One region of the Georhizobium profundi genome, then DNA from elsewhere that is predicted to be linked to it. Evidence: predicted binding sites of a transcription regulator. Region 1 holds the regulator's gene; the other holds the start of a gene.

Region 1 (16,042 bases):
CGCTGCGCGCTACATCCAGCCGGTCGAGCGTGCGCACAGGGTTCTTCGCCTGGCACTGGACGGAGCGGAAGGTCGTGAAATCGTGACGGCCAACGAGGCGCTGCGCCGCTTCGTGCATGGCGTCGGCATCGAGTTGGCGGGGCACCCGCCAGGCGCGATCGCGAAGCACGGTCAGCGGCGCTGCGCGGTTGACGATGCGGTAGACATAATGCCGCTTCAGCGCAGAAAAGCGGGCATCGAACTCTTCGGTCACCAGATCGACGACAAGGATCGCGACCGCGTCCCGCGCCTTGATCAGGTGCGCGTTGATGGCATTGCGGACCGTTTCGGCAGGCCAGTCGCGCGCCAGATCCACGTGGCCCACCTGGCCGAGTGCATGGACGCCCGCATCGGTACGACCAGCGCCTTTTACGGTTACCGTTTCTCCGCTGAAGCCAAGGACCGCCGCCTCGATCGCGCCCTGAACGGAGCGGCCATTGTCCTGGCGCTGCCAGCCGACGAAGCTCGAGCCGTCATATTCGATGGTCAGCTTGTAGCGCGGCATCAGGAGAGGACCGTGCCCTTCGCGATGCGTCCGCCGCGCTGGAAGTCGTCCGCCGCCAACGGCTTTCCGCCGGCGCGCTGCAATTTCACGAGGCGTACCGCGCCGTCCGCGCAGGCAATGGACAAATCGTCATCCAGCACCGTGCCGGGCGTGCCGCTGCCTTCTACGAGGCGCGATGCCAGCACCTTCACGCGCTCGGGCTTGCCGGAAAATTCAGCTTCGAACCACGCGCCTGGAAAAGGCGACAGCCCGCGGATGTGGTTGTGGACGTCTGCCGAGGGTCTGGAGAAATCGATCCGCGTTTCCGACTTGTCGATCTTGCGGGCGTAGGTCGCGCCCTCTTCTGGCTGCGGGGTGAGCGTCAGGGTCCCCGCCTCCAGCGCTTTCATCGCGCGGGCCATCAGGCTGCCGCCGATCACCATCATGCGATCGTGGAGTTCGCCGGTGGTCATGTCGGGCTCGATCGTCACGCGCTCGGTGAGTGCCACGGGGCCGGTGTCGAGGCCGGCATCCATCTTCATCACCATCATGCCGGTTTCCTTATCGCCGGCCATGATTGCCCGGTGGATGGGAGCCGCACCGCGCCAACGCGGCAGCAGCGACGCATGGCCATTTAAACAGCCGTGATGGGGCGCATCAAGGATCGGCTGCGGCAAGAGCATCCCATAGGCGACGACGACGGCGACGTCGGGTTTCAGAGCAGCAAAAGCTGCCTGTTCCTCGGCGCTTTTCAGGCTTGTCGGCGTGCGCACCTCGAAGCCCAGGAGTTCGGCCTGCTGGTGCACAGGCGACTTGACGGGAGCCAGACCTCGACGGCCACCGGGCCGTGGCGGCTGCGTGTAGACGGCGAGGATCTGGTGCCCGTCCTGCGCCAACGCGGCGAGCGTCGGCACCGCAAATTCCGGCGTTCCCATGAAGACGATCTTCAACGGCATCGGATCACTTTCCGCAGGCGCAGCCGCCTGCCGGCCAATTCAGAGCGCCGAGGCCGGCCGCGACTTGGCGAGCTTGGTGAATTTGCGCACGACCATGTCGCGCTTCAGCTTCGAAATGTGGTCGATGAAGAGCACGCCGTTCAAATGGTCGAGTTCATGCTGGAGGCAAGTGGCGAGAAGGCCATCGGCCTCGACGGTGCGCTCGTTACCGTCGATGTCCAGGTGACGCACGGTGACCCGTGCCGGTCGCTCGACCTCGGCATAATAGTCGGGGATGGAGAGGCAGCCCTCTTCATAGACCGACCGTTCATCCGAGGATGCCAGGATCTCCGGGTTGATGAAAATCTGGGGCTGGCGGCCCTCCTCTTCCTTCGCGACATCGATCACCAGCAGTCGGCGCGGCACACCGATCTGGATGGCGGCCAGGCCGATGCCCGGCGCATCATACATGGTCTCGAGCATATCATCGACGAGCCGGCGCACGTCGCCATCGACGCGTTCGAGCGGCTCGGAGTGCTGGCGCAGCACGGGATCGGGAAGGAGGACGAGTGGCTTGATGGTCATGCCCGGCAATTAAGCATCGCCGGCTTTCTCGTCAATCTTCCGCTTGCGCAACGAGGCCTCTGGGCTTGCAGGTCACCGCGAGACCGTTAAGCCTGTTCACGTTTTGATCTGGCATGGAGCAGAAATCCGTGTAGGATTTGGGGATGGTCGACTTGTCTCTCCTCGCGCAGCCTCTCTTCACCCTCGGCGATACCGCCGTCAGCTTCGGCATGGCTGGTGCTGCGTTGCTGGTGATTCTCGCCATCCTGTGGATGTGGCGCTCCGCCGTCCGGCGTACCGAACGTGCCGAGCTCGTGCAAGCGGCGGAGGAGAGCGAGCAGCGGCTTGCCGAGATCCTCAAGGCGCAGTCGGAAATGCAGGGACGCATGGCGACCATGGCCGAGCTTTTCGGCGCACGGCAGGCGGAACTCAATCAGTCGATCCAGCAGCGGCTGGACGGCATGACGCAGCGGCTCGGCACGACGCTCACCGAGCAGACGCGCTCGACACACGAGAACCTGACGAAGCTTCAGGAGCGCCTTGCCGTCATCGACACGGCGCAGAACAACATCCAGTCGCTCGCCAAGGATGTCGTGGGGCTGCAGGCGATCCTCACGAACAAGCAGACGCGCGGTGCGTTCGGCCAGTCGCGCATGGAAACCATTATCGCCGATGCGCTGCCGATGGGCAGCTACACTTTTCAAGCGACGCTTTCCAACAATCAGCGGCCCGACTGCCTGATCCATATGCCGAATGGACAGCCCTCGCTTGCGATCGACGCCAAGTTTCCGCTCGAAGCGTGGCATGCCATCCGGGCGGCGGAGAATGCGGAAGCGGCGAAGCCGGCTGCGCAACAGTTTCGCCGTGACATGGACGTGCATATCCGAGCCATATCGGAAAAATATTTGATCAAGGGCGAGACGCAGGACACGGCGTTTCTCTTCGTGCCGTCGGAATCGATCTTCGCCGAAATCCACGAGAATTTCGAGGAGATCGTCCAACGCGCGCACCGTGCCCGCGTTGTCATCGTCTCGCCCTCGCTGCTCATGCTGTCGATCCAGGTGGTGCAGGCGATACTGCGTGACCAGCGCATGCGCGAACAGGCGCATCTCATCCAAGGCGAAGTGGCAAAGCTGATGATGGATCTGACGCGGCTCGATCAGCGCGTGCGGAACCTGCAGACCCATTTCGGCCAGACGCAGAAAGACATCGACCAGATCGTCACTTCGACCGACAAGCTCGCCAAGCGGGGAGCCCGGATCGAGGCACTGGAACTCGAGGCACCCGGTGCCGACACCGCTCAGCCAGCCGCCGAGCCGACCCAGGCGGTCGAGAGCCGCACCGGGTCATTGCGGCTGCGCGTGGTGGAAGAAGACTGACACCCCCTTGCCGGCCCAGCCGAAAAAGGCAGAGTGGCCGGCGCATTCAAGCGGGGAGACAATCAGGGCATGATCACCGTCGTCGGCTCCATCAACATGGACCTCATCGCCAATGTCGCGCGATTGCCGAAACCGGGCGAGACGCTGGCGGGCACTGCGTTTGCCACTGCAGCCGGTGGCAAGGGCGCCAACCAGGCGCTGGCCGCGCGCCGCGCCGGCGCCGATGTGGCGATGGTGGGTGCCGTTGGAGCGGATGGCTTTGCCGATGAGGCGCTCGCGCTTCTCGCCGAAGCGGGAGCCGATCTCGATAAGGTGGCTCGCGTCGAAGGCGCCACCGGCATCGCCTCGATTCTGGTCGGTGCAGAAGACGGCGACAATGTCATCGTGGTCGTCGCCGGTGCCAATGGTGAAGTTAGCGCGGATGCGGCAAAAGCGGCCGTCGACCGGATGGGCAAGGACGATACGCTGCTTCTGCAGATGGAAATACCGGCGCCTGCGATCGAAGCGGCGCTGAACGCGGCGCGCGACAGGAGCATCCGCAGCATCCTCAATGTCGCGCCCCTGACGGAGGATGCAATCACGCTCGCTCCGCTCGCCAGCATCGTCATCGCCAATGAAACGGAATTTGCGTTGCTCTGCCGTGCCAAGGACCAGTCTGCGGCCGAGCGTGAGGATGCGATGCAGGCGATGAGCCGGGACCGCGACCAGACGATCATCGTGACGCTTGGCGCCGATGGCGTGATGGCCTTTCACGAAGGCCGGATGCATCACGTGCAGGGGCTATCGATCAAGCCGGTCGATACGGTCGGCGCGGGCGACACGTTCTGCGGCTATCTCGCAACCGGGCTCGATGCCGGCCTCGATTTCGAGCTGGCGCTCCGGCGCGCGGCCGCTGCCGGCAGCCTCGCCTGTCTCAAGCCCGGCGCGCAGCCCTCGATCCCCACGGCTGTGGAGGTCGATGCCGCGCTGGCCGACACCCAGTAAGCGGGCGCTCAACCCTCGAGGCGTTCGAGGAACCAGTTGGTCAGCCTGGTCCAGACTTCATCCTTCTCGGCGAAATCCTCGACACCATGTTCTAGGTTCGGATTGTCGTTGACCTCGATCACGAACACGCCATCGTCGGTCTCTTTGAGATCGACGCCATAGAACCCGTCGCCGATGCAGCGCGCAGCACGCAGGCCCGTGTCGAGCACGAGCGGTGGCGCGGATGCCAGCGAAAAACCACGGAAGCCGCCTTCGAGCGGCTTGCCGCCGGTATCGTGCTTGATGATCTGCCAGTGTTCCTTGGCCATCAGATACTGCACCGCGAACAGCGGTTTGCCGCCAAGCACCCCGATGCGCCAGTCATAGGCCGTGGGCATGAATTTCTGCGCCAGCAGCAGGTCGGAATCCTCAAGCCAGGTCGTTGCGAGCGCCTTCAGCTCTTCGAGAGACCCCACCTTGGAGACGCCGCGCGAAAATGACGAATCCGGGATCTTCAGCACCATCGGAAATCCCAGAAGATCGGCGGCGCGCGGCAGGTCGTCTATGCCGGCAATCATCACCGTCTTCGGCACAGGGATGCCGTTTCCAGCCATCAGCTCGTCGAGATAGACCTTGTTGGTGCAGCGGATCATCGAAACCGGATCGTCGATCACCGGCATGCCTTCCTGCTGGGCACGGCGCGCGAAGCGATAGGTGTGGTTGGAGATCGACGTCGTTTCGCGGATGAAGAGCGCATCGTAGTTGGCAAGCCGCGACAGGTCGCGCTTGCCGATCGGCTCCACTTCCACGCCCATGCGCGCGGCGATCCGCGCCCAGTGCTTCAGGCTCGATATGGACGATGGTGGCAATGCCTCGTTGGCATCGACGAGGGTGGCGAAGGTGTATTTCGCCGGTGTCTTGGCCTTGGCATCGCGCCATTGCCGCCCCGTATAGCGGTTGAGGCATTCGAAGAAGAAGGCCCGCTCCTTGTCGGAAAGCTTCGTCACCGAGCCGAGCGCCACCTTCGGGATCGAGAGCCAGGCGCCATTGTCCTTGATGGTGACTTCGACGAAGGGAGCGCGGAACCAGTCGAAGACGAGGCGCGCAAAGCGCTCCAGGCGCTGGTCGGCAGTGTAGCCGAAAAAGATGTTGAGCCGGCTCGGCCGCTCGCCGGCCTTTACGCAGACCTTGTTCAGCGTGTCTTCGAGCTCGGGGACCGCGTTTTCGTAAAGCTTGCGCGCCGACAGGTCGATGATCGTCTCGACGGACGGAATCACGCGCTGGCCGCGCGCGCCGGCGAGCAGCGAGGCGTAATAGCCGCGGCTCTGGTAGCGATAGGAGCGCGCCAGGTTGATGATGTTCGGACGGGAGCCCCGAAACAGTTCCGGCCGCGCCAGGTAGTCGCGGGTCGCAAGCACTTTGTGGGAGGTCGCCGCATGGTCGATGTCGTTCATGCGCGACGACAGAATCACCCAGTTGAACATCAGGACCGTCTGCCTTTCAGAATCACCGCAGCACGCAGGTTGGAGCGGCCGAAACGGGTGATGCGATCGAATATGTCGTAGGGAACCGGCAGGTTGGATGCGTCCGACGCCGTTTCGGACGTTTTCTCTTCCACCCACGGATCATTGATAATCAGGTGCCGACCATCGTCACCATGCACGAGCACCCAGTGCGGCACCTTCTTGCCGAACATGTAATAGCCGGAGATCAGGACGATGGCCGAATGGCCCCGTTCGATCGCAGCCCGGATCGTATGCAGCGAAGCGGCAAAATTGAGGACGGGAATGGCCGCTTCTTCCACCCGGCGACGAAAATCGCGCTGGGCCAGTTCCATGACCTGGCGCTTCTCCAGGTTCCGGACCGTGTCGAGGAAAAGCACGTTGGTGTCGGTGACGTAGATCTCCGGCTCCAGCCCATAGGCATGGGCCGTAACGGCAAGGCCAAACGGTTCGCAGCCGCCCATGCCTGACATCATGAACACGGTCGTCGCCTCGCGCCAGAAGCGTATTTCCCAGACGGGATCCAGGTAATCGCGCGACACATAGCGCGCGAGCGCCATGTTCAGGCAGGCGGCACCGCAGGTAAAATCCGTCGTCTGCTCGTAGAACGGCGTCACGTAATCCTGATGCTCGTCGTCGCGCAGGCGCTTCTCAAAGCGCAACGCGCGGCTGTGGTCCTCGTAATAATTCTCGTAGACGCCGATGCGGCGATAGCCGGAGCGTTTGTAGAGCGCGATCGCCGGCATGTTGTCTTCCCGCACTTCAAGCCGCAGGAGGAAGCGGTCATGCTGCTTGGCAGCCTCTTCCGCCTTGGCCAGCAGCGTCTTGCCGGCACCCTGCCCCTTGGCGTCTGGCGCAACCGCGATGGAATAGAGCCGCGCGAGACCCGTGCCCTTGCGAAACAAAAGCATCGCGTAGCCGACGATGCGCCCGGCCTCGTTGCACGCCACGATCGTCTCGGCTGTCGGCCGGTTGATCAACGCGCGAAAGGAACGCCTTGAAATCCTGTCGGTCGTGAAGACGGCGTTCTCGATGGCGAGAAGGGCATCGATGTCGTCGTGGGTGGCGGGACGTATCCGCAGAGCGGACATAGGAATACTTCCAAAAGGTGCGCCGCGTGTGGCACGGCTGCTTTGCATGGGCCGACCTTATCACCGGCAGGCTTAGCGGCGGAATGGGCCAACCACCCGCCCATGCAAAGAAATATGATCGATCAGCGCATCATCTTCGAGACGAGCTGTGCGGTATAATCGACCATCGGAACAATCCGCGCATAGTTCAACCGGGTTGGCCCGATCACGCCCACAGCGCCGACCACACGCGCTTCGCTATCGCGATAGGGCGCAACGATGAGCGACGAGCCGGACAGCGAAAAAAGCTTATTTTCGGAGCCGATGAAGATGCGGACACCTGATCCTTCCTCGGCGAGCGTCATCAGCTGCACGAGGCTATCCTTCTTCTCCAGTTCATCGAACAGGAGCCGCAGCCGCTCGATATCTTCGCCGCCAGAGACGCTGTCGAGCAGGTTGGCACGGCCACGCACGATGAGCTGGGCGGGCTGATCCTTGCCGCTGCCCGACCAGACGGCGAGCCCCCGGGAGACGAGATCCTGGCTGAGTTCATCCAGTTCGCGCGTCAATTCGGATTTCAGCGTCTCCAGCTCGCGGCGCACTTCCGGGATCGTGCGGCCGGCGAGATGCGCGTTGAGAAAGTTCGAGGCCTCGGTCAGCTGCGACGCGGTGGTCCCGACCGGCAATTCCAGGATGCGGTTTTCAACATGGTCGTGCTCGCCCACAAGGACGGCGAGCGCGCGGGTCGGGTCCAGCCGGATGAACTCGATGTGCTTCAGCACCGTGTCGGATTTCGCCGCAATCACAAGACCCGCGCCGCGCGAGAGCCCCGACAGCATCTGGCTCGCATCGGTCAGAAGGTTCTCGACCGTCTGGTCGCGGTCGCGGTGGGTCTGGCGGATCTGCGTCTCGATCTGCACCCGCTCGTCATCGGACAGCGCGCCCGCCTGCATGAAGGCATCAACGAAGAAGCGCAGCCCCTGCTGGGTCGGCAGCCGCCCGGCCGAGATATGCGGCGCATAGATGAGGCCGAGATGTTCCAGATCGCTCATCACGTTTCGCACGGATGCGGGCGAGAGCGCCATGGGCAGGATGCGCGACAGGTTGCGCGACCCGACGGGTTCGCCCGATTCAAGGTAGGATTCGACAATGCGTCGGAAGATCTCGCCGGTCCGGTCGTCAAGCGCTCCCGAAAGCGATGATGATCCGGACAAGGAAGCCGAGCCTTGGCTCAGCTTTGGCGTCTTGGAGAAGCTGTTCACGTTGGTGGTCGACTCCGTGCCATTCGTCCTCAGATATAGTGTCTCCGCGAAGCGGACGGAAGAGAGGCGCATCCTGCGCCATCAGGCTTTTCCTTTGCAAGCGGGCTTTGCCGACGATAGAAGGCAGCCAACTTGATCAGCAGGAGCTCCCAATGCGACCTTCAGGGCGGAAGCCAGACCAGATGCGCGCCGTTTCCTTCGAGCGGAACTTCTCCAAGCATGCGGAAGGCTCGTGTCTCGTGAAATTCGGCGATACGCATGTGCTCTGCACCGCATCGCTGGAAGAGCGGGTTCCGCCATGGTTGCGCAATGCCGGTCGCGGCTGGGTCACGGCCGAATATGGCATGCTGCCGCGCGCCACCGGCGAGCGCATGCGCCGCGAGGCCGCTTCCGGCAAGCAGGGCGGCCGCACTGTGGAAATCCAGCGCCTCATTGGCCGGTCGCTGCGCGCCGTCGTCAATCTGGAAGCGCTCGGCGAGCGCCAGATCTCGATCGACTGCGACGTGATCCAGGCCGATGGCGGCACGCGCACCGCGTCCATCACCGGTGCATGGGTCGCCCTTCACGATTGCCTGAAATGGATGGAAGCGCGCAGCATGGTAAAAACCGATCGCGTGCTGAAAGACCATGTGGCAGCCGTTTCCTGCGGCATCTTGGCCAGCCAGCCGGTCATCGACCTCGACTATCTGGAGGATTCCGCCGCCGACACCGACGCCAACTTCGTCATGACGGCGTCTGGCGGCATCGTCGAGATCCAGGGCACGGCGGAGAAGGACCCGTTCTCGCAGGATGAATTCCAGACGCTGATGAGCCTTGCGCGCGCCGGCATCGACGAGCTCGTCGGCCTGCAGAAGGCTGCGATCGGAGCATGACGAACGGGCCCGCCGCACCCTCTGCCATCCTGGAATCGGCGCTTTACGCCGAGGACCTGGAGCGCGCGGAGGCGTTTTACGGCGGGATACTCGGCCTGGAGAAGATCGTGGCCGTCGAGGGACGCCACGTCTTCTTTCGCTGCGGCGCCGGCGTGTTGCTGATCTTCAATCCGCAAGCGACGCGGGAACCCTCTACGAATGCAGACATGCCGGTCCCACCGCATGGGACAATTGGCCAAGGGCATCTCTGTTTTTCCGCAAGCGCAGACGAGATCGACGGCTGGGTCATGCATCTCGCTGCAAACGGCGTCGCCATCGAGGCCGATTTCCATTGGCCGAATGGCGGCCGATCCATCTATTTCCGCGATCCGGCCGGCAACAGCCTGGAATTCGCCGAACCCAAACTCTGGGGACTGGAATGAGACGTCTGACGGAAAAAAAGCTCGTCGTCGCTTCGCACAATGAGGGCAAGATCCGCGAGATCGCGGAGCTCATCGAGCCCTTCGGCTTCGAGATCGTGACTGCGAAATCGCTGGGCCTTCCCGAACCGAAGGAAACCGGGACGACGTTCGAGGAAAATGCGGCACTAAAGGCGCTTTCCGCAACGAAGGCGACCGGACTGCCCGCACTGTCCGATGACAGCGGCCTGATGGTGGACGCGCTTGGCGGAGAGCCCGGCGTCTACACGGCCGACTGGGCCGAACGGCCGGATGGCAGCCGCGACTTCATGATGGCGATGGAAAAGGTCGAGGCGCTGCTGTCCGAAAAGGGCGCCACATCGCCCGAGGAACGCCGTGCGCGCTTCGTATCGACGCTCTGCCTCAGCTGGCCGGATGGCCATGTGGAATTCTTCCGGGGCGAGGTCGAAGGCACGCTCGTCTGGCCGCCGCGCGGCAATGACGGCTTCGGCTATGATCCGGTGTTTCTGCCTGACGGGCATTCCCGCACCTTTGGGGAAATGACGGCGACGGAGAAGCATGGCTGGGTTCCGGGTCAGGCCGAGGCGCTTTCCCACCGGGCGCGCGCCTTCAAGCTCTTCGCGGAAACAGGCCTTGCCGAACGAAATGCGTCGTGAGACGCGTTGATCATCGCGCGGATGCGTCGCGATTCGACGCAGATGGCCGCTGAACCGAAATCGTTGCGAAGACACTGGCCATGACCATCACGACCCGATTCACCGGCGATTTCCGCGCCTATCCCGACGCGGGCGATCCGGGCTTCGGCGTCTATCTCCATTGGCCGTTCTGCGCTGCCAAATGCCCCTATTGCGATTTCAACAGCCACGTCCGCCACAAGCCCGTCGACCAGAGCCGCTTCGTCGACGCATTCCGGCAGGAGATCGCCTATACGGCGGGGATGACCGGGCCGAAGACGGTCACCAGCATTTTCATCGGTGGCGGCACTCCGTCTCTCATGGATCCGTCGACCGTTGGCGCAATCCTCGACACGGTCGCGCGCAACTGGCATGTGCCGGACGGCATCGAGATCACGCTCGAGGCCAATCCATCATCGGTGGAAGCGACGCGCTTTCGCGGCTATCGCGATGCCGGGGTGAACCGCGTTTCCATGGGCGTCCAGGCGCTCAACGACGCCGATCTTAAGGTGCTCGGCCGGCTCCATGACGTCGAGGATGCGCTGAAGGCGATCCGGCTTGCACGCGAGACTTTCCCTCGGCTTTCCTTCGACCTCATCTATGCGCGCCCGAATCAGACGGTCGTCGCCTGGGAAGCCGAGCTGAAACAGGCGATCGGCTACGCGGTCGACCATCTGTCGCTTTACCAGCTGACCATCGAAGAGGGCACGCCCTTCTACGCCCTGCACAAGGCCGGCAAGCTGATCGTGCCCGATGGCGATCTTTCAGCCGAACTTTACGAGGCGACGCAGGCGATTACGGGCGAGGCCGGCATGCCGGCTTACGAGGTTTCCAATCATGCCCGGCCGGGCGCGGAGAGCCGTCACAACCTCACCTACTGGCGCTATGGCGACTATGCCGGCATTGGCGCCGGCGCCCATGGGCGGCTGACGCTGAACAGCACCCGCATCGCCACCGCTACGGAGCGCATGCCGGAGCGCTGGCTGGAGATGGTGGAAGCCCGTGGCGCGGCGCATGTCGAGATCGAGGAGCTGGAGCCCGAGGAGCAGGCCGACGAATTGCTGCTCATGGGGCTGCGGCTGACGGAAGGCATCGAAGTGTCGCGTTGGCAGGCGCTTTCGGGCCGTCCTTTCGATTCCGCGCGCGAGCGGGACCTGATCGCCAACGGCTTCCTGGAGCGGCTCGGCAACGACCGTATCCGCTGCACACCGGCCGGCATGCTCATACTCGATGCGGTGGTCGCTGATCTCGCGATCTAGGAACAATCAACTGCGCTGACCGGCCGTCTCTTCGAGACACCGATCGACGATCGCCGCGACGGGCTGATCGATATCGATCACCGTCGCGCCCTCGTCCGGCTCCGGCACTTCCAGCGTTGCCAACTGGCTGGCCAGCAGATCGGCCTTCATGAAGTGGCCTTCGCGTGTCTCAAGCCGCTGCCGCAGCACATCCTCGCTTCCCACGAGACAGAGGACACGCATGCTCCTTTCCGCTGAGCGTAGGCGATCACGGTAAGCGCGTTTCAAAGCGGAACAGGCAACCACGATCGGGGAACCTGCCGCCTTCTGCAGGGCAGTGATTTCTGATGCGATGCGATCCAACCAGGGCCCTCGCATTGCATCGTCAAGCGGCTGGCCGGCGGCCATTCGGGCGATGTTTTCAGGCGGATGGAAAGCATCGCCCTCGATCAACCGGCCGCCGATCCTGGCAGCAAGTTCAGTCGCCACGCTGGACTTGCCGCAGCCGCTCACGCCCATGACGAGGGTGACCGTGGCTTGATCCTGCATCAGCACGGCGTCAAAGTTTCGCGAGAAGCGCCTGGCGCGTCGGCTCGTCGACGAAAGCAGCCTCGATCGCAGTGCGCGTCATTTCCCGCAATTGGACATCCGACAAGCCGAACGCTTCCGACCCCAGCGCATATTCCCGAGCGAGCGACGTGTCGAAGAATGGCGGATCGTCCGAGGCCAGCGTGACTTTCACGCCCGCATCCATCAACTGTCGAAACGGGTGCGCTCCAAAGTCGGGAAAGACGTTCAGCGCAATGTTGGAACCGGGGCAGACTTCCAGCACCGTCCCCTCGTCGGCCAGCCGACGCACGAGATCGAGATCCTCTATCGCACGCACGCCGTGGCCGATGCGGCTCGGTCGAACCTCATCGAGCGCGTCGCGCACGCTTTCAGGACCGACGAGTTCGCCGGCATGAATGGTGATGCCGAGGCCCGCATCACGCGCGATGTCGAAAGCACGCGCGTAATCCGCGACGCGGCCGAACCGCTCCTCCCCCGCCATGCCGAAGCCGGTGATCAGCGGATGCGGCCTGGACGCCGCGAAGCGCGCCGCACCCTCCACGGCCTCCGCCCCCAGATGGCGCACGCCGACCACGATCATCCGGCATTCGATGCCGGACTTGTCTTTGGCGCGCGCAATTCCTTCCGCCAGGCCTTCGATATAAGCTTCCGCCGACAAGCCGGCGGTGCGGGCATGATCGGGGGAAACGAAGATTTCGCTGTAGATGGCGCCGGCCGAATCCAGTTCGCCAAGATAGGCTTCGGCGAGCAGCGCGTAATCCTCCGGCGTCCGGAAAAGCGCGGCCGCTTCGTCATAGGCTGCCATGAAGGTCGTGAAATCGTGCCAGACATACCGGTCGCCGGCAATGAAGCTGGCGGTGTCGACGCCGTAGCGCTTAGCCTGCGCCCTTGCCAGCGCCGGCGGGATGGCGCCTTCGATATGGCAATGGAGTTCTGCCTTGACCACCAGACCCGTCACAGGAACGACCGCCCATGCCTGCCGCGCGGCAGTTGCAGATGCGTGGCGATGCTTTCGCCGATATCTGCAAAAGTCGTACGCACGCCGATCGACCGCGCAATGACATCCGGCCCGAAGGCCAAGATCGGCACCCGTTCGCGCGTGTGATCGCTGCCCCGCCAGGTGGGATCACAGCCGTGATCGGCGGTTATGATCACCACATCGCCCTTCTTCAGCTTGGCCTCGATCTCCGGCAGGCGTCGATCGAACAATTCGAGCGCGGCCGCATAACCGGGCACGTCGCGGCGGTGACCGAAGAGCATGTCGAAATCGACGAAATTGGTGAAGACGAGATCGCCGTCCTCGGCATCGTCCATCGCTTCCAGCGTCCGCTCGAAAAGCGCCATGTTGCCATTGGCCTTGCGCAGATCCGTCACGCCCTGATGGGCAAAGATGTCGCCGATCTTTCCGACAGCGATGACGTCGCGGCCGGCCTCCTTCGCACGATCCAGCAAAGTCGGCTCCGGCGGCGGCACCGAATAGTCGCGGCGATTCCCCGTACGCTCGAAGGTGGCAGCACTCTCGCCGACGAAGGGGCGGGCTATGACCCTTCCGATGTTCAGCGGTGCGACGAGATCGTGCACCAGTTCGCAAAGCTTCAGGAGCCGGTCGAGACCAAAATGCGTCTCGTGGGCGGCAATCTGAAACACACTGTCGGCGGATGTGTAGCAGATCGGCCTGCCGGTGCGGATGTGCTCTTCACCCAGCCTCGCGATGATCTCCGTGCCGGATGCATGGCAATTGCCGAGGATGCCGGAAATGCCCCCTTGCTCCAAGATCTCGGCCACCAATTCGGGCGGGAACGCATCGCCTTCGGTCGGGAAGTAGCCCCACTCGAAATCGACGGGCACGCCTGCGATTTCCCAGTGGCCGGAGGGCGTGTCCTTGCCGCGCGAGGTTTCGCTGGCTGCGCCATAGATCGCGCGTGGCCGCTCATTGGTCGCGAGCGCTTCCGGCGTCGCGCCCGCAGCAAGGCGCATTGCGCGGCCAAGCCCGAGTGCTTTCATATTGGGAAGATGAAGCGGGCCTTCGCGCAGGCCCTGCCGGTCGCCCGCGCCCATGGCGCAGAACTCGGCGATGTGACCGAGCGTATCGGCGCCCTCATCGCCAAACGCCTGGGCATCGGGAGCGCCGCCGATACCGACGGAATCGAGCACGAACAGAAATGCGCGCGACATGGAACACCTTCTTCAAGACCAGGCTTCGGAGAGGTTCCATCGCCAGAATGGTCAAGTCATGTCAAGCGCAGGCGCTTAGCGCTAGCAGGAGCAGGTGACGCGTTCGCCGATGCGGGGGCGCAGATGATAGGTCTTGGCCATGTCGATACCGGTCATCGTCTGCCCGGTGATCGGGAAAGACGTGATCATGTCGTGCCGGTAATCGATCTCGCTTCGCAGCAGAAACGTGTTCGCGATCTTCAGATTTTCCGGAATGTCGACGACGGAGCCGACCGTGTATGCCGCCTCGCCATTGCCGCCATTCGGCTTCCAGGACCATTCGACCTTGGGCACCAGATCCGTGCCCACCCAGATGCCGGTGATCTTCATCGCCACCGGCGTGGGGTCATAGGGCGACATGATGCTTTGGGCGACCGTGTTCATGCTCTTCAGCTTGTCACGCGTGACCGACTGTTCCTGCGTGATCAGGTCGGCAACCGTGCTCGAGGCGCGTGCCAGCTTCTTGTTGACCGACATGGCGACCGACACTTCGACGGCACCGATATAGAGCACGATCATGACCGGCGCGATGAAGGCGAACTCAATGGCGCCAACACCTGACCGATCACCGCGTAACCGGCGCAAGAGGCCGCGAAACGTCGTCTTTGGCGCAGTGCTCATCTCAATACGCCTCGTTCTGGAATGCGGAGGTCCCGACGATCAGGTAGTCGGTGGGCATCGACCCATCTTCGGGCCGAATATTTGTGATGTACGGACGTATGAGGTCTGTGATGATCGGCCAGCGATAGAAGGCGCGCACCATGTTGATCGAACCTGCGCCGCCCGGCGCATAACCGAAATTCGCCGTGTCCAGATCGCCATAGGCGCGGTTGTCTTCACGCGGAATTCCGACCGGAATGTTGGAAAAATTAGAGAACGACCGGATGTCGAGATAAAGCTTGTCGGTGTCGCAGGAGAGCATGATCTCGATGCGTTCGCAGAAGGCTTCGCGAAATTCAGCTGCGTTCATGTCAGTCGGCAGATTGGCGCCAGCCGTGATCTGACCGGTGCGCAGCTGTCGGCCGATATCGTCGACGGCATTGTCGAGCACCTGCTCCGCCGCATAGGCGATGCAGGATTCGATGATGGCGAAAAGCAACATGAAGAACGGGATCGCGAGCATGGCGAACTCGATCGCGACCGCACCTTCATCGGAACGGCGGAACGTACGCCCTTTCAGACCAAGGCGTCTGAACACGCCTTTGCGCCCTGTCGATGCTGTCATCATGGCCCCCGCAGCTGCCCTTTCGTCATCAAAAGGATTAGCGCAAAGGCCTTTACAATCCGTAATAGGAACCGCTCGAATCCAGCGCAACTGCCCCGGATACAGGCGTTTCAGCAGCTAAATTGGGTCAGTTGACCGCAGCGGCGGCCTCGGATGGACGCTCGCAGGTGGGCGAGCAGATCAGGGTCGAAGGCTCGGTGTTGCGGTAGACGCGCAACTGGTCCGTGCCATCCCGCGCGACGACGATCCGTTCGTCGACGAGGGTCGTGCCTTCGGTGTCGATGATGACGAGGTTCGTCACGCCGAACGATCTGCCGGTGACGACAATCGTCTGAGGATCACTAACCGTAACATCGGCGATGTTAGGGTTTCCGATGATGACCTTGCTGACAGCGCGGTCGAGCTTCAGCACACGCGCGTAGTCCATGAACACGCGGATGTTCTCGGCCGTGGCCGGGAGGGTCGATACGGCGCCGAACCCGACAAGGCTGCAAAGTGCAATGAGACCCGATCTGGCGGCACGCTTCATCATCTTGGTCGACCCTTCAAGGCTGATCTGGAAGGCGCCATCGTTCCGCCTCCGCATGGAACGCGCGTCGGCGCCCATATGCCAAGATTGAACGAGAATGGTG
Region 2 (16,042 bases), 530 kb from region 1:
ATGGAAGCGCTGGGGATCAAGCGCGGCGACTACGTGATCCGCGTGAACAACCGCAAGGTGCTGGATGGCGTTCTGGAGGCCATCGGTCTCGGCGGCGACGAGAATGCCGAACGCCGGCTGACGGTGCTGCGTGCGATCGACAAGCTGGACAAGTTCGGCGTTGAAGGCGTGCGGCAATTGCTGGGCGCAGGCCGCAAGGACGAGAGCGGCGATTTCACCAAAGGTGCGGGGCTGGATGAGGAGCAGCAGCAGCGTTTGGTCGACTTCATAGTTGCGGCTCAGCACGGCGGAACCGAAACATTTTTCGCAAACCTTGAGGCGACCACGATTGCTTCAAGTTCTCGTGGCCTCGAAGGCCTGGAGGAACTTAAGGATATGAGCACTCTGTTTTACAGTGCTCAGTACGGCGGGGACCGCATCCGCATAGATCCCTCCTGCGTCCGCGGCCTCGAATATTACACCGGCCCCGTCTTCGAGGCGGAACTGCTGGCCGAAATTCCCAACGAGAAGGGTGAGATTGTGCGCTTCGGCTCGGTCGGCGGCGGCGGGCGATATGACGGGCTCGTTTCGCGCTTCATGGGCCAGCCAGTTCCGGCGACAGGCTTCTCCATCGGCGTTTCGCGCCTGATGACGGCGCTGAAAAACCTCGGCAAGCTCGGCCAGGACCAAGTCGCCGCGCCCGTGCTGGTCACCGTCATGGACCGCGACATCGAGGCGCTCGGCCGTTATCAGCGTTTCACCCAGGAATTGCGCAATGCCGGCATCCGGGCCGAGATGTTTCAGGGCAACCCGAAGAATTTCGGCAACCAGCTGAAATACGCCGACCGCCGCGATTGTCCGATCGCGATCATTCAAGGCGGCGACGAGCGGGAACAGGGCGTTATCCAGATCAAGGACCTGATCGAGGGCAAGCGTGCCTCGGAAGGCATCGAGGACAATGCCGCGTGGCGCGAAGCCCGCGTCGCGCAGGTGACCGTGCCCGAAAGCGAACTTGTCGCCAAAGTGCGCGAAATGCTCGCCGCGCAGGATGAGGACCGGGCCAAAGACCGGATGGGCGGCGCATGAGGGTTTCATGCCGCTTCTGAACCTTCCGGATTTTACCGATGCGCTGCTCAAGGATCTGGCCGGGCGTCGCACCGAACTGGTGACGATCCCGGTGATCCAGCCGGCTGCGCCCTTTCTCGATATGGCGGGGGAGGATCTGCGGCGGCGCATCTTCACGACGGAAAGCGAGACGGGCGAAGCGCTGTGCCTGCGGCCTGAATTCACGATCCCCGTCTGCATGGGCCACATTGAGGGCAATGCCGGCACGCCGAAGCGCTATGCCTATCTCGGCGAGGTCTTCCGGCAACGCCGCGAAGGTCCGAACGAATTCTATCAGGCGGGCATCGAGGATCTCGGCGATCACGACGTGGCCGCAGCCGATGCGCGCGCCGTGTCGGATGCGCTGGAGGTGCTGCGGGCACTTCTCGCCAAAGATTCCGGCCTTGCGGTGACGATCGGTGATCAGACGGTGTTCGAGGCCGTGCTCGCCGCGCTCGGTCTGCCTGAGGGCTGGAAGCGGCGTCTCGTCCGCGCATTCGGCGATCGTGCCGCTCTCGACGCGATGCTGTCGTCCCTGTCGCGCGGAGAGGCGGGCAATGGATCGAGCGAGGCAAGCCGTCTCGTGGAAGCCAACGACCGGGCAGGGCTCGTCGCCCATATCGCCGACCTCATGGACGCGACCGGCTATTCCTCCAATGCAAGCCGCACGCCGGAAGAAATCGCCGACCGGCTTCTGGAAAAGCATGAGCTGTCGGAAGCGCGGCTCGAAGCTCATGCCTTCTCCGTTCTAACGGAATTCTTGGCGCTCGACGTTGAACTGGCGCAAGCGCCTGCAGCCCTTGCCAGCTTCGCCGATGCCGCGGGGCTGGATCTGCGCGCCGCACTCTCGCGCTTCGACCACCGCGTGGCGGCGATCCGCAACCGAAGTGGCGACGTTTCGGCCATGCGCTATCGCGCCGCCTTTGGCCGGCCGCTCGATTACTATACGGGCCTCGTCTTCGAAATCGGCGCTGCGGGCCAGGTGCTTGCCGGCGGCGGGCGCTATGACCGCATGCTGACGCTTCTTGGCGCGGCGAAGCCCATTCCGGCCGTCGGCTTCTCGCTTTGGCTCGATCGGATCACCGCGGTGCGCCAGGCCGATGGCAAAGCCGGGGGTGCGGCATGACGATCACGCTTGCGTTGCCCTCCAAGGGCCGGATGAAGGACGATGCGCTGGCGGCCTGCGCCAAGGCCGGGCTTGCGATCGAGATGGTGGGCAATGAGCGCTCCTATCGCGGCCGGGTCGTCGGCGATGACGGCATCGACGTCGCCTTTCTTTCCGCATCTGAGATCGCTCGCGAGCTGGGCAATGGCGGTGTCGATCTCGGCATCACGGGCGAAGATCTCGTCCGCGAAACGATCCCCGACGTCGCGCGGCGCGTCGCGATCGGGCCACGTCTCGGCTTCGGCCATGCGGATGTCATCGTCGCCGTGCCCGAGATCTGGCTCGATGTGGAGACCATGGCCGATCTCGGCGACGTCGCTGCCGATTTCCGCCAGCGCCACAACCGAAGGCTGGCGATCGCCACGAAATACTGGCGCCTCACGCGCGATTTCTTCTCCGCCAAGCACGGCATCCAGCTCTATCGGATCGTCGAAAGCCTGGGCGCAACGGAAGGGGCACCGGCTGCGGGATCTGCCGACATCATCGTCGACATCACCTCGACCGGCTCGACGCTGAAGGCCAACCATCTGAAGGTACTGGAAGACGGCGTCATCCTGCGTTCAGAAGCCTGCCTCGTGCGCGCCCTGACCACCGACCCAACCCGCAGAGAAGCCGCCGAGGCGCTCGCCGCGCGGTTCGGCGCCTGACATCAATCTTGTCGGAAATAGAAAAGGCCGCACTCCCGGGAGGGGGAGGCGGCCTTTTGGGTGCCGGGTTGTCGGGGAACGCCCGGCAGGAGGGAACGGCTGGAGATCGGGGGAGGATGGCTGCCGTTCTGATGATCAATACGCGGCCTGATCGGAGCGGATCACTGACCCGCCCCGAAAAAATCATCGGCGACGGCCGTCGACCGAAAGGGTGCCGGGGCCGGTTGCAGCGAGCAGCAGGAAGCCGCCAGCAAGACCGAGATTCTTGAGGAACTGCGTCATCTGGTTCTGATCGGCGAAGTCGAAATGCGCGACGACGGCCGAGGCGACGCAGAATGCAGCCAAGGCGTAGGCAGCAAGGCGTGTCTGAAAACCGACGAGAACGAAGATGCCGCCGATCAGTTCAACGGCGATCGTTGCCCAGGCGAACAAGAGCGGTGCCGGGAAACCGAGCGAACCAAGATATCCGGCAAATCCGGCCGGGCCACCAGCAAGCTTGCCATAGCCGCCGGCGATGAAAAGAAGCGCGAGGAAAACGCGCGCGACGAGTACGAGAGTGCTGTTGGGCATGGGAGGTCCTTGAGATGCGGTTCAGCCTCCAATGACAGAAGTTCAGATCCTAACATAGATGAACGAACAACGACAGATCGTATTCCTGAAGTGAACAATGGGCCGGACTAGCCGGGGCGCACCATGTCGGCGGGCTGAACCAGGCGGTCATAATCTTCCGCCGTGACCTTGCCGCTCTTGATGGCTTCTTCTTTCAGCGTCGTTCCGTTCTTGTGCGCAGCTTTGGCGATCGCGGCAGCAGCGTCATACCCAACGGTTGGAGCAAGCGCCGTGACCAGCATGAGCGAACGCCCGACGAGATCGGCGATATGATCGCGGTTGGCGGTGATGCCGGCAACGCAATTGTCGGCGAAGGAACGCATCGCATCCGTCAAAAGCCGGATCGAGCGCAGAACGTTGAAGGCGATGACGGGCTTGAACACGTTGAGTTCGAAATGGCCCTGGCTCGCGGCAAAACCAACAGCCGCATTGTTGCCGTGGATCTCCACCGCCACCATGGTCAGCGCTTCGGCCTGGGTTGGGTTGACCTTCCCCGGCATGATCGACGAGCCCGGCTCGTTCTCCGGCAGAGAGAGCTCGCCAAGACCGGACCGAGGGCCGGATCCCAAAAAACGGATATCGTTCGCGATCTTGAAGAGATCGCCGGCAAGCGCGGCCAGAGCGCCGTGGAAATGGGCGAGCGCGCCGTGGGATGCGAGCGCCTCGAACTTGTTCGGCGCGGTCCGGAACGGAAGGCCGGTCAGTTTTTCGACCTCGGCGGCAAAACGGGTGTCGAACCCTTCCGGTGCGTTGAGACCGGTGCCGACGGCGGTGCCGCCTTGCGCCAGAAGCATCACGTCATTGAGCGATGTCTCGATCTGGTGGCGGGCACGCACGAGTGCCGCATGGTAGCCGGAGAATTCCTGGCCCAGCGTCAGAGGCGTCGCATCCTGCGTATGGGTGCGGCCGATCTTCACGATATCGTCGAACTCGGCGGCCTTCGCACCGATCGCTCCGGCGAGATGGTCGAGTGCGGGAATGAGCGCCTTGCGCGTTTCCACAGCGGCGGCGATGTGCATGGCTGTCGGAAACGTATCGTTCGACGACTGGCTCATATTGACGTGGTCGTTCGGGTGAACCGGCGTCTTCGAGCCAAGCGTCCCGCCAAGCAGTTCGATCGCCCGGTTCGAGATCACCTCATTGGCGTTCATGTTGGACTGCGTGCCGGAACCGGTCTGCCAGACCACCAGGGGAAATTCGTCGTCGAGCTTGCCGGCGGCGACTTCGGCGGCGGCGCGCACTATTGTCTTGCCGATCGCCGGATCCAGCCGGCCAAGCGCCATGTTCGTCTCCGCCGCGGCCTGCTTGACGGTGCCGAGCGCGTGTACGAGAGGCGCAGGCATCCGCTCCCCGCCGATCTTGAAGTTCATGAGCGAGCGTTCGGTCTGCGCGCCCCAGTAACGGTCATTGGCAACGTCGATGGCGCCAAACGTGTCGGTTTCCGTGCGGGTGGCGGTCATGCCGTCTCCTTGTTGCTCATGACGTGGGCTTGTCTGGAGATGGGGGCAGGCGACAGGCATGACAACCGGAGAGGCTACTGAACGCCGGCTCAACTGCCGAAAAGCTGCTGGATCGTCTGCGTGATGGCGAGTGTGCAGATGACGACGCCGACGGCGCGCAGAAGGACTTTCTCCGGAATGTGGCGGACCATCCAGCCGGCGAGCGGCGCTGCCATCAGGCCACCGACGATCAGCCCGGCGATGGAGGCAAGATGGTTGGAAAGGTCGCCAGCATCCTCCCAATGGCCGGTGATGAGCGCGATGAGGAAGGCCAGCGACACCGAAAGGGTGATCAGGAACTCGCTCGCATTCACGGTGCCGATCACATAGCGCGGCGCGCCGCCGGCTCCCAGAAGGCCGGTCGTCACGATGGGCCCCCAGCCGCCACCGCCCGAGGCATCGAGAAAGCCACCCGTGAGGCCAAGCGGCGCCACCAGCTTGCCGCTGACCGGCTTGCTCGGAAGCTTGCGGAAGGAGCGAACGAAGATCCAGACGCCCAGCGCGGCCAGATAGGTGGTGATGAAGGGCTTGATCGCCGATCCGTCGATCGAGGTCAGCACATAGGCGCCGGTCACGCCGCCGATGATGCCGAACGGAGCGAGCCGGGCAAAAAGTTTCCAGTCGATGTTGCGGTGATAGAGGTGTGCGCTGCCAGACGCAGCGGTGGTGAAGAGTTCTGCAGCGTGGACCGATGCGGACACCTGGGCAGGCGGCAGACCAACGCCGAGCAGCACGGTGGAGGAGATGACACCATAAGCCATACCAAGCGCGCCATCGACTGCCTGGGCGAGGAAGCCGACGAGAGCGAAAGTGAAAAAGTCGAGCACCTGGTATCTCCAGCCTGAGGTCGCCGGACATTAGGGCTGCCGACCGCTTCCCGAAAGCACCACAATTGCGTCATCGCGGCATCGCGGCGAACAGCTTTGCGCCATGGACGTTCCCTGCGCAATCGCGGCTGGCGCTTTGCCGTGGACGGCGCGTTGTCGTTGCCGGGTCTGGCAATGGCTCAAGGAGAGACCACCTATGGCCTGACAGATCGTCCATGAAAAAAGCAAGGAGCTTCACCTGATGCGGCAGCTTTCAGATTTTCCGATCACCGAGCGGTGGCCGGCCACGCAACCCGATGCGATCCAACTCTATTCCTTCGCCACGCCCAACGGCGTCAAAGTATCGATCGCATTGGAGGAACTGGGGCTTCCTTACGAGGCACATCTGGTTCGCATCGGAAAGGATGATCAGAAGACGGACGCATTCCTGTCGCTCAACCCCAACGGCAAGATCCCCGCGATCATCGATCCGAACGGCCCTGGCGGCGAGCCGATCGGGCTTTTTGAATCGGGCGCAATCCTTCAGTATCTCGCCGAAAAGACCGGGAAGCTCCTGCCGCAGGATCCCGCGAGGCGCATCGAGACGCTGCAATGGGTTTACTTCCAGATGGGCGGCGTTGGGCCGATGTTCGGCCAGTTCGGGCATTTCTACAAATTCGCCGCCGACAAGGTGAAGGATCCTTATCCGGTCGAGCGCTACGGCAACGAAGCGCGACGTCTGTTGTCGGTGCTCGAAACCCGGCTCCAGTCCCGCACCTTCATGATGGACGACGATTACACCATCGCCGACATCGCACTCTTTCCCTGGGTCCGCACCCTCGACCTCTTCTACGAGGCAAAGGATCATCTGAAACTCGCGGAATTTCCGGCCGTTATGGCGTGGCTCGATCGCTGCATGAGTCGCCCCGCCAGCCAAACGGGCTTCAAGATCCCTGCTGCCGACTGACGCCGAGTTTTGCGTCTGCGGCCCGGTTTACACAATCATGGTAACACAATCGTAGGTAAGCGCAGGCCAGATAGCTGAGAGAGGGCAGGTGGGGCTGCCCTCCCATGGCTTCTGGGGGGCCGAAAGCCTATGATTGAGTTGATCGCCAAGGTCATCTTCGGTGTCAACGCGACGATGCTGTTGGTGCTCGCCGCCGTCTATTTCGTAGCGGGCTTCAGGCAACAGGAGCGTTATTGGACGTCCTGGTGGCTGTCGAGCCTTATTCTCGGCGTCGGTCTTGCGTCGTTCATCGTTCAGGATCTGCTGCCGCGAAGCATCGGGGTTCTGCTTCCCAACCTCATGCTCATTCTCGGGTTTGGTCTGCGCTGGCGGGCGGCGCGGGAATTCTCCGGCCGCGCCGTTTCCAATCTCGTCGTGATCGGGCCGGCTGCAGGTTTCCTCCTGCTTTGCCTTCTCCCGCCCTTCGTCAATGCTTACGGCATCGTCTACACGCTGGTGAACATCGCGCTGACGACGCTTGCCGTTCTCACCGCCTGGGAATTCTTTCGCGATCATCAGGACCGACTGTGGTCTCGATATGGTCTCGCATTCGCCTATTGCCTGATCAGCCTGTCCTTCGGCTTGCGCGTTGTGCAAGGCCTCGTCGAGGGCAGTTCGATGCTCAACACCGTGCCGCGGGATCTGGCTCTTCTCGCCCACCTCATCGTCTCCACGGTTTACATCACCGCATCCGGCACCTTTGCTCTGTCGTTGGCCTATGAGCGCAATGCCGCCGAACTGAAGAAGGCGGCTTCCCACGATTTCCTGACCGGGCTTCTCAACCGCGGCGCTTTCGAGCAGAAGTTGCGTGCCCGTTGCGCTGCCGGGGTCGCGAAGCCCTTTGCGCTTGCGCTTCTGGATATCGATCACTTCAAGGCGATCAACGACCAGCACGGACATGCGGCCGGTGATGCGGTACTGCGCACCTGCGCTCGTATCTTCCGGGACCACGCGCGCGAAGGCGATCTCGTTGCCCGTGTCGGGGGCGAGGAGTTCGCGCTTTTCTTCGAGGGGGCGAACACAAGTGACGCCGAGCGGCGCCTCTCACGCCTGATCGAAGCGATCGCCCAATGCACGATGGGCTACGGCGGACGCGCGATCCGGGTCACCGTCTCGGCCGGCATGCTCCATTGCGACGGTGCCGCCGACTTCGACACGGTCGTCGCTCAAGCGGACCGACTGCTTTACAAGGCCAAGAGCAACGGTCGCAATCGGGCCGAGACGCTCGCCGCCTGACGCCCGATCAACGGCTGAATGCGAAGAGCTTGGCGTCAGGATCCGGTTGACCGGCGATCTCGGCGGAAACGATTTCGGCGGCGATCTTGGAAAATGTGATCCCGTTGCCGCCGAACCCCATGACCGCGAAGGTGTGCTTCATCTCCGGCACGCGCCCGATGAGTGGCAAGCCGTCCTTCGTCGTGCCGAATGCCGCCGCCCAGGCGGCATCATGTGCGCCGATCTTCATGCCGAGCAAGGCTTCGATCTTCTTGGTGATTGTGGTGGTCTTGGTCTTGAGTTTCTTGGGATCGGCGAAGGCTTCGCCGTCGTCTTCGTCCTCCCCACCCACGATCAGTCGCTGGTCGCGGGTGGAGCGAAAATAGAGGTAGGGGTCGGAGCCCTCCCAGACGAGGTGGTCCGACAGCCAGTCCGGCAGCGTCAGCCCGGGAGCGGAAGCGAGCGCCCAGGTCGACACGACGTCGTGGTTCTGGCTGGCGAGCGTTTCGAGGAATTCGTATCCCGTGCAGAAGATGGCGTGTCCGGCTTCGATCAAACTACCGTCGCTGGTGGCGAGCACCACACCATCGCTCGTTTCGCGCAGGTCGGTGATCTCGATGCCTTCGACGAGCTCGGCACCCCGTTTGAAGGATTCACGCAAAAAGCCCGCAGCCATTTGTGCGGGATTGCCCGATGCGGATGCATCGCTGACGATGCCGGCCTCGCGATCCAGACCGAATTGTGCCGCGACCTCGTCGCGGTCGAGCAGTTCCGCGTCGAGGCCTGCTTTCTTGCGCGCGTCGTACTCCTTGGCGAGCGCATCGGCATCGAATTCGTCACCTGACAGATAAAGCGTCTTCTTGCGCTTCATGCTGCAGGATATGCCGCGTTCTTCCACGCGCTCGGCCAGCGCATCCACCGATGATGCCGAGCGGCGCCAGACGCGGTTTGCCTTCGCCGTTCCGATCATGCCGGACAGTTTGTGCAGCGGCACGTCGATCTCGTGTTGGATCATCGCGGTGGACGCCATCGTGCTGCCGTGGACGGCGCGCCTGCGGTCGATGACCAGGACCGACCGTTTTCCATCCGCGAGTGCGTCGGCCATCAGCGCGCCGCTGATGCCTGCCCCGACGATGACGACATCGAAGTGACGCACCGGCACAGCCTTGCGCGACATGAGCGTGATGCGCGGTGTCTGCGCCCACAAAGGTTCGGCCTCGCGCAGATCGCGTTGGCGCGTCAGAGTGTCGTCGGCCATGGAAAGGTTGCCCGGGAGAATGAGGAAGTATCGCCCACAATGGCCCGAGCCGCTTTTGGTTCCGGAAGGTCCCTGCGGCAAAATGGGAGCGCATGCACGCCCATGATATGGGCCATCGCGGCGACCGTTATCGGTGCCGCGATGGACGAAATTATGGGTAGATCAGGAGGCCTTTGCGAGCGAGGCGTTCGCCTCTTCGTCACGGGCGGATTTCAGCGCCTTGCCCCACCAGGCGAGTTGACCGAGCATCGTCTTGGCCGCATCGACGAGGTGCGCGAAATCCGAAATCTGCTTCTCGCCTTTGACGATGGCGAGATATTCCGGGAAGAGAATATGCGTGCCAGTCTTGACCGACGCCATTTCCATCTCGACGGCGATCTGGCGAAGCTGCTCGACCGCGCGCGCACCGCCAACGCCGCCATAACCGACGAATGCGACGGGCTTGCGGACCCACGCGCCGTGGTCGATCGCGTTTTTCAGAACCGCGGTCGGAGCGTGGTTGTACTCGGCGGCGGTGAAGATGTAGGCGTCGAATTCCTGAACCTTCGCCTTGAACCTGGCGGCCGTTTCGCTCTGTTCCGTGGTCGCTGCCGGATCGCCGTAGAAGGCCATCGGATAATCCTTCAGGTCGATCACTTCCACCTCGAAAGCGCCGTCCGATTTCGCCAGGTCCGCGATCCAGTGTGCCGGCTTTTCAGCGAAGCGGCCTTCGCGTGTGCTGCCGATGACGACGGCGAGTTTGAGCTTGCTCATTTCCAGTATCCTTAAGTGCGCTGGTAACCAATGGTGACTAGCTCTATATCTGTCACCTGAGGTCCATTCTTCAAGGAGGCACTTTGATGAAACCTGCTCACCCGGACGTAACCTGCGGGCAAGCCGTGGCGCCTTTCGAAGTATCGGATGCCTGCCGGCCGGTGAACGCGATCCTCTCCCGCATCGGCGACAAGTGGTCCGTGCTCGTGGTCAGTTATCTCGGCAATGGGACGATGCGGTTTTCCGAACTGAGGCGCGCAATCGACGGGATCTCGCAGAAGATGCTGACGACGACGCTTCGTGGCCTCGAACGCGATGGCTACGTGACCCGAGCAGTCACGCCGACGATCCCTCCGCGCGTGGATTACGCACTCACCGATCTCGGCCGCGAACTGCTCGTGCCGCTGCGTGCGCTCGGCGAATGGGCGGTTGCGAACCGGGAGCGCGTCGAGGCGGCGCAAGCGCGCTTCGATGCCGAGAATGTCGAAGCCTCCAGGATCCGTTTCGGCTGACACGGGGCCAAACGAAAAAGGGCGACCCGAAGGCCGCCCTTGTCCATTGATCGGCAGGTGATGCCGACACGCTTTAAAGCGTGTCTTACATCATGCCCATGCCGCCCATTCCGCCCATGTCCGGCATGCCGCCGCCACCGCCGTGGGAGTCCTTCTTCGGAGCTTCGGCGATCATGGCTTCTGTCGTGACGAGCAGGCCGGCAACCGAGGCTGCGTCCTGAAGTGCGGTGCGAACGACCTTGACCGGGTCGACGATACCCATGGCGATCATGTCGCCATATTCGCCGGTCTGGGCGTTGTAGCCATAGTTGTCGTCGTTCTTGTCGAGGATCTTGCCGACGACGATGGAAGCTTCTTCACCAGCGTTCTCGACGATCTGGCGGGCCGGAGCCTGCAGAGCGCGACGAACGATGTTGACGCCAGCGTCCTGGTCAGAGTTCTGACCCTTGACCGTGAGCGTGGACGAAGCGCGCAGGAGAGCGACGCCACCGCCAGGCACGATGCCTTCCTGGACAGCTGCACGCGTTGCGTTCAGCGCGTCGTCGATGCGGTCCTTGCGCTCCTTGACTTCGACTTCCGTCGAGCCGCCGACGCGGATGACAGCAACACCACCGGCGAGCTTGGCCAGGCGCTCCTGGAGCTTTTCGCGGTCGTAGTCCGAAGAGGTTTCTTCGATCTGCTGCTTGATCTGGGCAACACGGCCTTCGATTTCAGCCTTCTGGCCGGCACCGTCGACGATCGTCGTGTTTTCCTTGGTGATCGAGACCTTCTTGGCACGGCCGAGCATGTCGAGGGTAACATTCTCGAGCTTGATGCCGATGTCTTCGGAGATCACCTGGCCACCGGTCAGGATCGCGATGTCTTCGAGCATGGCCTTGCGGCGGTCGCCGAAGCCAGGCGCCTTGACGGCAGCGATCTTGAGGCCGCCACGCAGCTTGTTGACGACGAGCGTTGCAAGAGCTTCGCCTTCGACGTCTTCAGCGATGATGACGAGCGGCTTGCCCGACTGGACGACGGCTTCGAGAACCGGAAGCATCGCCTGCAGGTTGGACAGCTTCTTTTCGTGGAGAAGGATGTAGGCGTCGTCGAGTTCGGCGACCATCTTTTCCGGGTTGGTCACGAAGTAAGGCGACAGGTAGCCGCGGTCGAACTGCATGCCTTCGACGACTTCGAGTTCGGTTTCGGCGGTCTTGGCTTCTTCGACGGTGATGACGCCTTCGTTGCCGACGCGCTGCATGGCTTCAGCGATGTCTTCGCCGACCTGCTTGTCGCCATTGGCGGAGATGGTGCCGACCTGTGCGACTTCAGCCGAAGTGTTGATCGGCTTGGCAGCAGCTGCCAGCTTCTCGACGACTTCCTTGACAGCGAGATCGATGCCGCGCTTCAGGTCCATCGGGTTCATGCCGGCGGCAACGGCCTTGTTGCCTTCCTTGACGATGGCGGCAGCGAGAACGGTTGCAGTCGTGGTGCCGTCGCCGGCGACGTCGTTGGTCTTCGAAGCAACTTCGCGGACCATCTGGGCGCCCATGTTCTCGAACTTGTCTTCAAGTTCGATTTCCTTGGCGACCGACACGCCGTCCTTCGTGATGCGCGGTGCGCCGAAGGACTTTTCGATGACGACGTTGCGGCCCTTGGGACCCAGCGTGACCTTGACGGCATCAGCGAGGATGTCGACGCCGCGCAGCATGCGCTCACGCGCGCTGCGGCCAAATTTTACTTCCTTAGCAGCCATTGTAGAACTCCCGGGCTATGCCCTGATTGGATGCATTGAATGGGGTCGAATGGACGTCGGCTCAGCCGATGATGCCCATAATGTCGGCTTCCTTCATGATCAGAAGGTCTTCGCCGCCGATCTTGACTTCCGTGCCCGACCATTTGCCGAAGAGCACGCGATCGCCAACCTTGACGTCGAGCTCGACGAGCTTGCCGCTTTCGTCACGAGCGCCGGAGCCGACGGCGACGATTTCGCCTTCCTGCGGCTTTTCCTTGGCGGTGTCCGGAATGATGATTCCGCCTGCAGTCTTCTGTTCGGATTCGACGCGCTTGACGACGACGCGGTCGTGCAGCGGACGGAAATTGGTGCTTGCCATTGTCTTACCCTCGGTCGAATGACATGAGATTGCGCAGCCCATGCGAGGCCGCGCTGGGGAGTTAGCACTCACACTCGGGGAGTGCTAACTGGAGGCGGAGATAGGCGTGGCTTGAGGGACTGTCAAGGCATTTGCCGAGGCACGACGTATGAACTTCACGTCCCCGATCCCCCTTGTTTTCCCGTGCAGTCTGCGCGATGTCACCCGCGAGCCCATCGTTTCTCAGAGTTCACATTGCGGAGCATCATCGCCCCTATGGTTCAGCAAATCGAAAATCTCGCGAGCCTGCATCAGGCCTATGATGCGGTTTTGTCGGATGTGTGGGGCGTGCTGCACAATGGCGTCGTGGCATGGCCTGATGCCTGCGAGGCACTCAGCCGGGCGCGCGCGGACGGGCTTTCGGTCGTATTGATCACCAACTCGCCGCGCCCGCACAAGGAAGTCATCCTGCAGCTGGACGGCATCGGCGTGCCGCGGGGCGCCTATGATCGCATCGTGACGTCGGGCGATGTCACGCGAAAGCTCATCGAAGCCGGTCCGAAGAAGGTCTTCTTTCTCGGTCTCGATCGCGACCTGACGCTGCTCGAGGGCCTTGGCGTCGAAGTCGTAGACAAGGACGAGGCGCAGGCCGTGGTCTGCACCGGCCCCTATGACGACGAGACTGACAAGCCTGACGACTATCGCGACATGTTTGCGCCTTGGATCGAGCGCGGTGTACCGTTCATCTGCGCCAATCCGGACCTCATCGTGGAACGCGGCGACAGGCTTGTTCTCTGTGCGGGAGCGCTCGCAGCCGTCTACGCCGAGATGGGCGGCGAGACGCGCATCACCGGCAAGCCTTATCCCGCCATGTACGATGCCGCGCTGGCATTCGTTTCGGAACTGAAGCCCGATGTGGCCGCGCCGCGCGCGATCGCCATCGGCGATGGCCTGCCGACCGATGTGAAGGGCGCCCAGGATTACGGCCTCGACCTGCTCTATATCGCCAACGGCATCCATGCGCGCGACTACGCCGAGGCCGGGCGCATCGATGCGGGCCGGCTCGCTTCATTCTTGGAAGACAATTCCGCACGACCGCACTACTGGATGCCCGCGCTCGGATGAGGTGGGGCGGATGAACCGGAGCGGTCACGAACGAGCCTTCGTCACGGCGGTGCTGCGGCCGGGCGAGCCCGTCGCCTCCGCGCTGCATGGCGCGGTGGTTGCGATCGGCAATTTCGATGGCGTCCATCGGGGTCATCAGGCGGTGCTGTGCGAAGCGCTCGAAAAGGGCGCCGAACTGGGTTGCGCGACCATCGTGCTGACCTTCGAGCCGCATCCCCGCAGTTTCTTCAAGCCGGCAGAGCCGGTGTTTCGGCTGACGCCATCGCCGCTGCGCGCCAAGCTGCTGGAACTCGCCGGCTGCGACGGCGTGGTGGAATGCGCATTCGACAAGGACTTCGCAGCACAAACGGCGCAGGAATTCGTCGAGACAATCCTCGTCGATCAACTCGGCGCCCGCCATGTGGTCACCGGTCACGACTTCCATTTCGGCAAGGGCCGCCAAGGTGGACCGGCCTTTCTCGCAAGCGCCGGCGACAGGGCTGGCTTCGGTGTCACGCTCGTCGAGGCCTTCGCGGATGAGAACGGCGACATCGTTTCATCGAGCCGCATCCGATCGGCACTGGCCGAAGGCGACGTGACATTGGCTGCAGGCCTGCTCGGGTATCGGTTCCAGGTGGAGGGAACGGTGATCGGCGGCAAGCAGCTTGGCCGCACGCTCGGCTATCCGACCGCCAACATGGCCTTACCGCCGGAGGCGACGCTTGCGCCTGGCATTTATGCTGTGCGGTTCAGGCGAGCCGACGGGACGCTTTACGATGGTGTTGCAAGCTACGGGTACCGGCCAACGGTCACGTCGACGGGCGAGCCGCTGCTGGAAACCTACGTTTTCGATTTCTCAGGCGATCTCTATGGAGAGACCTGCTCAGTAACGCTGTTCGGCTATCTCCGTCCGGAATTGAAATTCGACGGGCTCGACGAACTGGTGGTGCAGATGCGCCGCGACGAGGAAGAGGCGCGGGCGCTTCTTTCATCGGTGCAACCGCTCGGGATCATCGACGAAGCTCTGAATTTTTGAGCCGGTAACCCTCTTTCAGAAAGCGCTTTATTCGCTGGGCTTCGCTTGATAGAAGCGGCGCCATGTCGAGCGATAATGCGCACAGATTGCTGCGAATTACGGGCCCGGCTTTTCGCGCGCACGCTTGAAAAGCGAAGCGCCGAAGGGCCGGGTAGCGCGGCATGCGTCTCTGCCTGAAGGGAAGCACCTTCACCATGGCGGCAGGCGTCGATCTTCCCAGTCTCGATCGAAAGACGGACAGCCGGATCCAGGCGACCGGCAACGCACGAAAAGCGGACATCATGAACGACCAGGCGACGACTAGCGCAGAAGCGATGGACTATTCCACGACGCTCTATCTGCCGCAGACCGAATTTCCCATGCGCGCGGGCCTTCCCCAGAAAGAGCCTGAACTTGTTAAGCGCTGGCAGGAGATGCAGCTTTACCGCAAGCTTCGCGAAGCGGGCGCAGGGCGCGACAAATTCGTGCTGCATGACGGCCCACCCTATGCCAACGGCAACATCCATATCGGCCATGCGCTGAACAAGATCCTGAAGGACGTGATCACGCGTTCGTTTCAGATGCGCGGGCGCGATGCCAACTACGTGCCCGGCTGGGACTGCCATGGCCTGCCGATCGAGTGGAAGATCGAGGAGCAATATCGCGCCAAGGGCCTCGACAAGGACAAGGTGCCGGTCAACGAGTTCCGCCAGGAATGCCGTGATTTCGCTGCGCACTGGATCGCGGTTCAGACGGAAGAGTTCAAGCGCCTCGGCATCGAGGGCGATTTCGATCAGCCCTATACGACGATGAACTTCCACGCCGAAGCGCGCATCGCCGGCGAGCTGATGAAGATCGCGAAGTCGGGCCAGCTTTACCGGGGCTCCAAGCCGATCATGTGGTCGGTCGTCGAGCGCACCGCGCTGGCAGAAGCGGAAGTCGAATACCAGGACTACGAGAGCGACACGGTCTGGGTGAAGTTCCCGATCATGCAGGCAGCGGCACCGGCCCGCACGGCGGTCGATGTCGGCGCCGATGGTCATCTGAAGGGTCCGTCCGAGGCCGAGATCGCCGACCGCGCGTCGGACTCGTCCGATCTCTTGGACGCTGCAATCGTCATCTGGACCACCACGCCCTGGACCATGCCCGGCAACCGGGCAATCTCCTATTCGTCGCGCGTCGCCTATGCGCTTTACGAAGTGGCGGCAGCCGAGAACGATTTCGGGCCGCAGCCGGGCGACAAGGTGGTGTTCGCCGAAACGCTGGCCGAGGATTGCGCCGCCAAGGCAAAGATCACCCTG

What was found. The regulator HrcA, encoded in region 1, represses chaperone genes, less so after heat shock. The targets are predictions, from matches to a motif close to GTTAGCACTCNCNNNNNGNGAGTGCTAAC.
Region 2: the regulator HrcA is predicted to act here: its motif matches at 12,704-12,732, upstream of groES (co-chaperone GroES).

Annotation. Positions count from the first base shown of each region.
Region 1 is NZ_CP032509.1:72,072-88,113, forward strand. It holds gene truA (tRNA pseudouridine(38-40) synthase TruA) at 1-544, opposite strand, end outside; gene fmt (methionyl-tRNA formyltransferase) at 544-1,479, opposite strand; gene def (peptide deformylase) at 1,519-2,043, opposite strand; gene D5400_RS00385 (DNA recombination protein RmuC) at 2,253-3,401, shown strand; gene D5400_RS00390 (ribokinase) at 3,471-4,385, shown strand; gene D5400_RS00395 (RimK family protein) at 4,394-5,848, opposite strand; gene D5400_RS00400 (GNAT family N-acetyltransferase/peptidase C39 family protein) at 5,848-6,957, opposite strand; gene hrcA (heat-inducible transcriptional repressor HrcA) at 7,080-8,150, opposite strand; gene rph (ribonuclease PH) at 8,351-9,070, shown strand; gene D5400_RS00415 (VOC family protein) at 9,067-9,492, shown strand; gene rdgB (RdgB/HAM1 family non-canonical purine NTP pyrophosphatase) at 9,489-10,145, shown strand; gene hemW (radical SAM family heme chaperone HemW) at 10,226-11,422, shown strand; gene D5400_RS00430 (gluconokinase) at 11,429-11,950, opposite strand; gene D5400_RS00435 (adenosine deaminase) at 11,961-12,929, opposite strand; gene D5400_RS00440 (phosphopentomutase) at 12,926-14,146, opposite strand; gene D5400_RS00445 (TadE/TadG family type IV pilus assembly protein) at 14,228-14,806, opposite strand; gene D5400_RS00450 (TadE/TadG family type IV pilus assembly protein) at 14,808-15,413, opposite strand; gene D5400_RS00455 (pilus assembly protein N-terminal domain-containing protein) at 15,538-15,942, opposite strand.
Region 2 is NZ_CP032509.1:3,897,963-3,914,004, reverse strand. It holds gene hisS (histidine--tRNA ligase) at 1-1,065, shown strand, start outside; gene D5400_RS18880 (ATP phosphoribosyltransferase regulatory subunit) at 1,073-2,209, shown strand; gene hisG (ATP phosphoribosyltransferase) at 2,206-2,895, shown strand; gene D5400_RS18870 (DoxX family protein) at 3,079-3,465, opposite strand; gene fumC (class II fumarate hydratase) at 3,573-4,964, opposite strand; gene D5400_RS18860 (sulfite exporter TauE/SafE family protein) at 5,054-5,830, opposite strand; gene D5400_RS18855 (glutathione binding-like protein) at 6,072-6,776, shown strand; gene D5400_RS18850 (GGDEF domain-containing protein) at 6,906-8,051, shown strand; gene D5400_RS18845 (NAD(P)/FAD-dependent oxidoreductase) at 8,059-9,288, opposite strand; gene D5400_RS18840 (NADPH-dependent FMN reductase) at 9,451-10,041, opposite strand; gene D5400_RS18835 (winged helix-turn-helix transcriptional regulator) at 10,128-10,553, shown strand; gene groL (chaperonin GroEL) at 10,639-12,285, opposite strand; gene groES (co-chaperone GroES) at 12,347-12,643, opposite strand; gene D5400_RS18820 (TIGR01459 family HAD-type hydrolase) at 12,899-13,747, shown strand; gene D5400_RS18815 (bifunctional riboflavin kinase/FAD synthetase) at 13,758-14,762, shown strand; gene ileS (isoleucine--tRNA ligase) at 15,044-16,042, shown strand, end outside.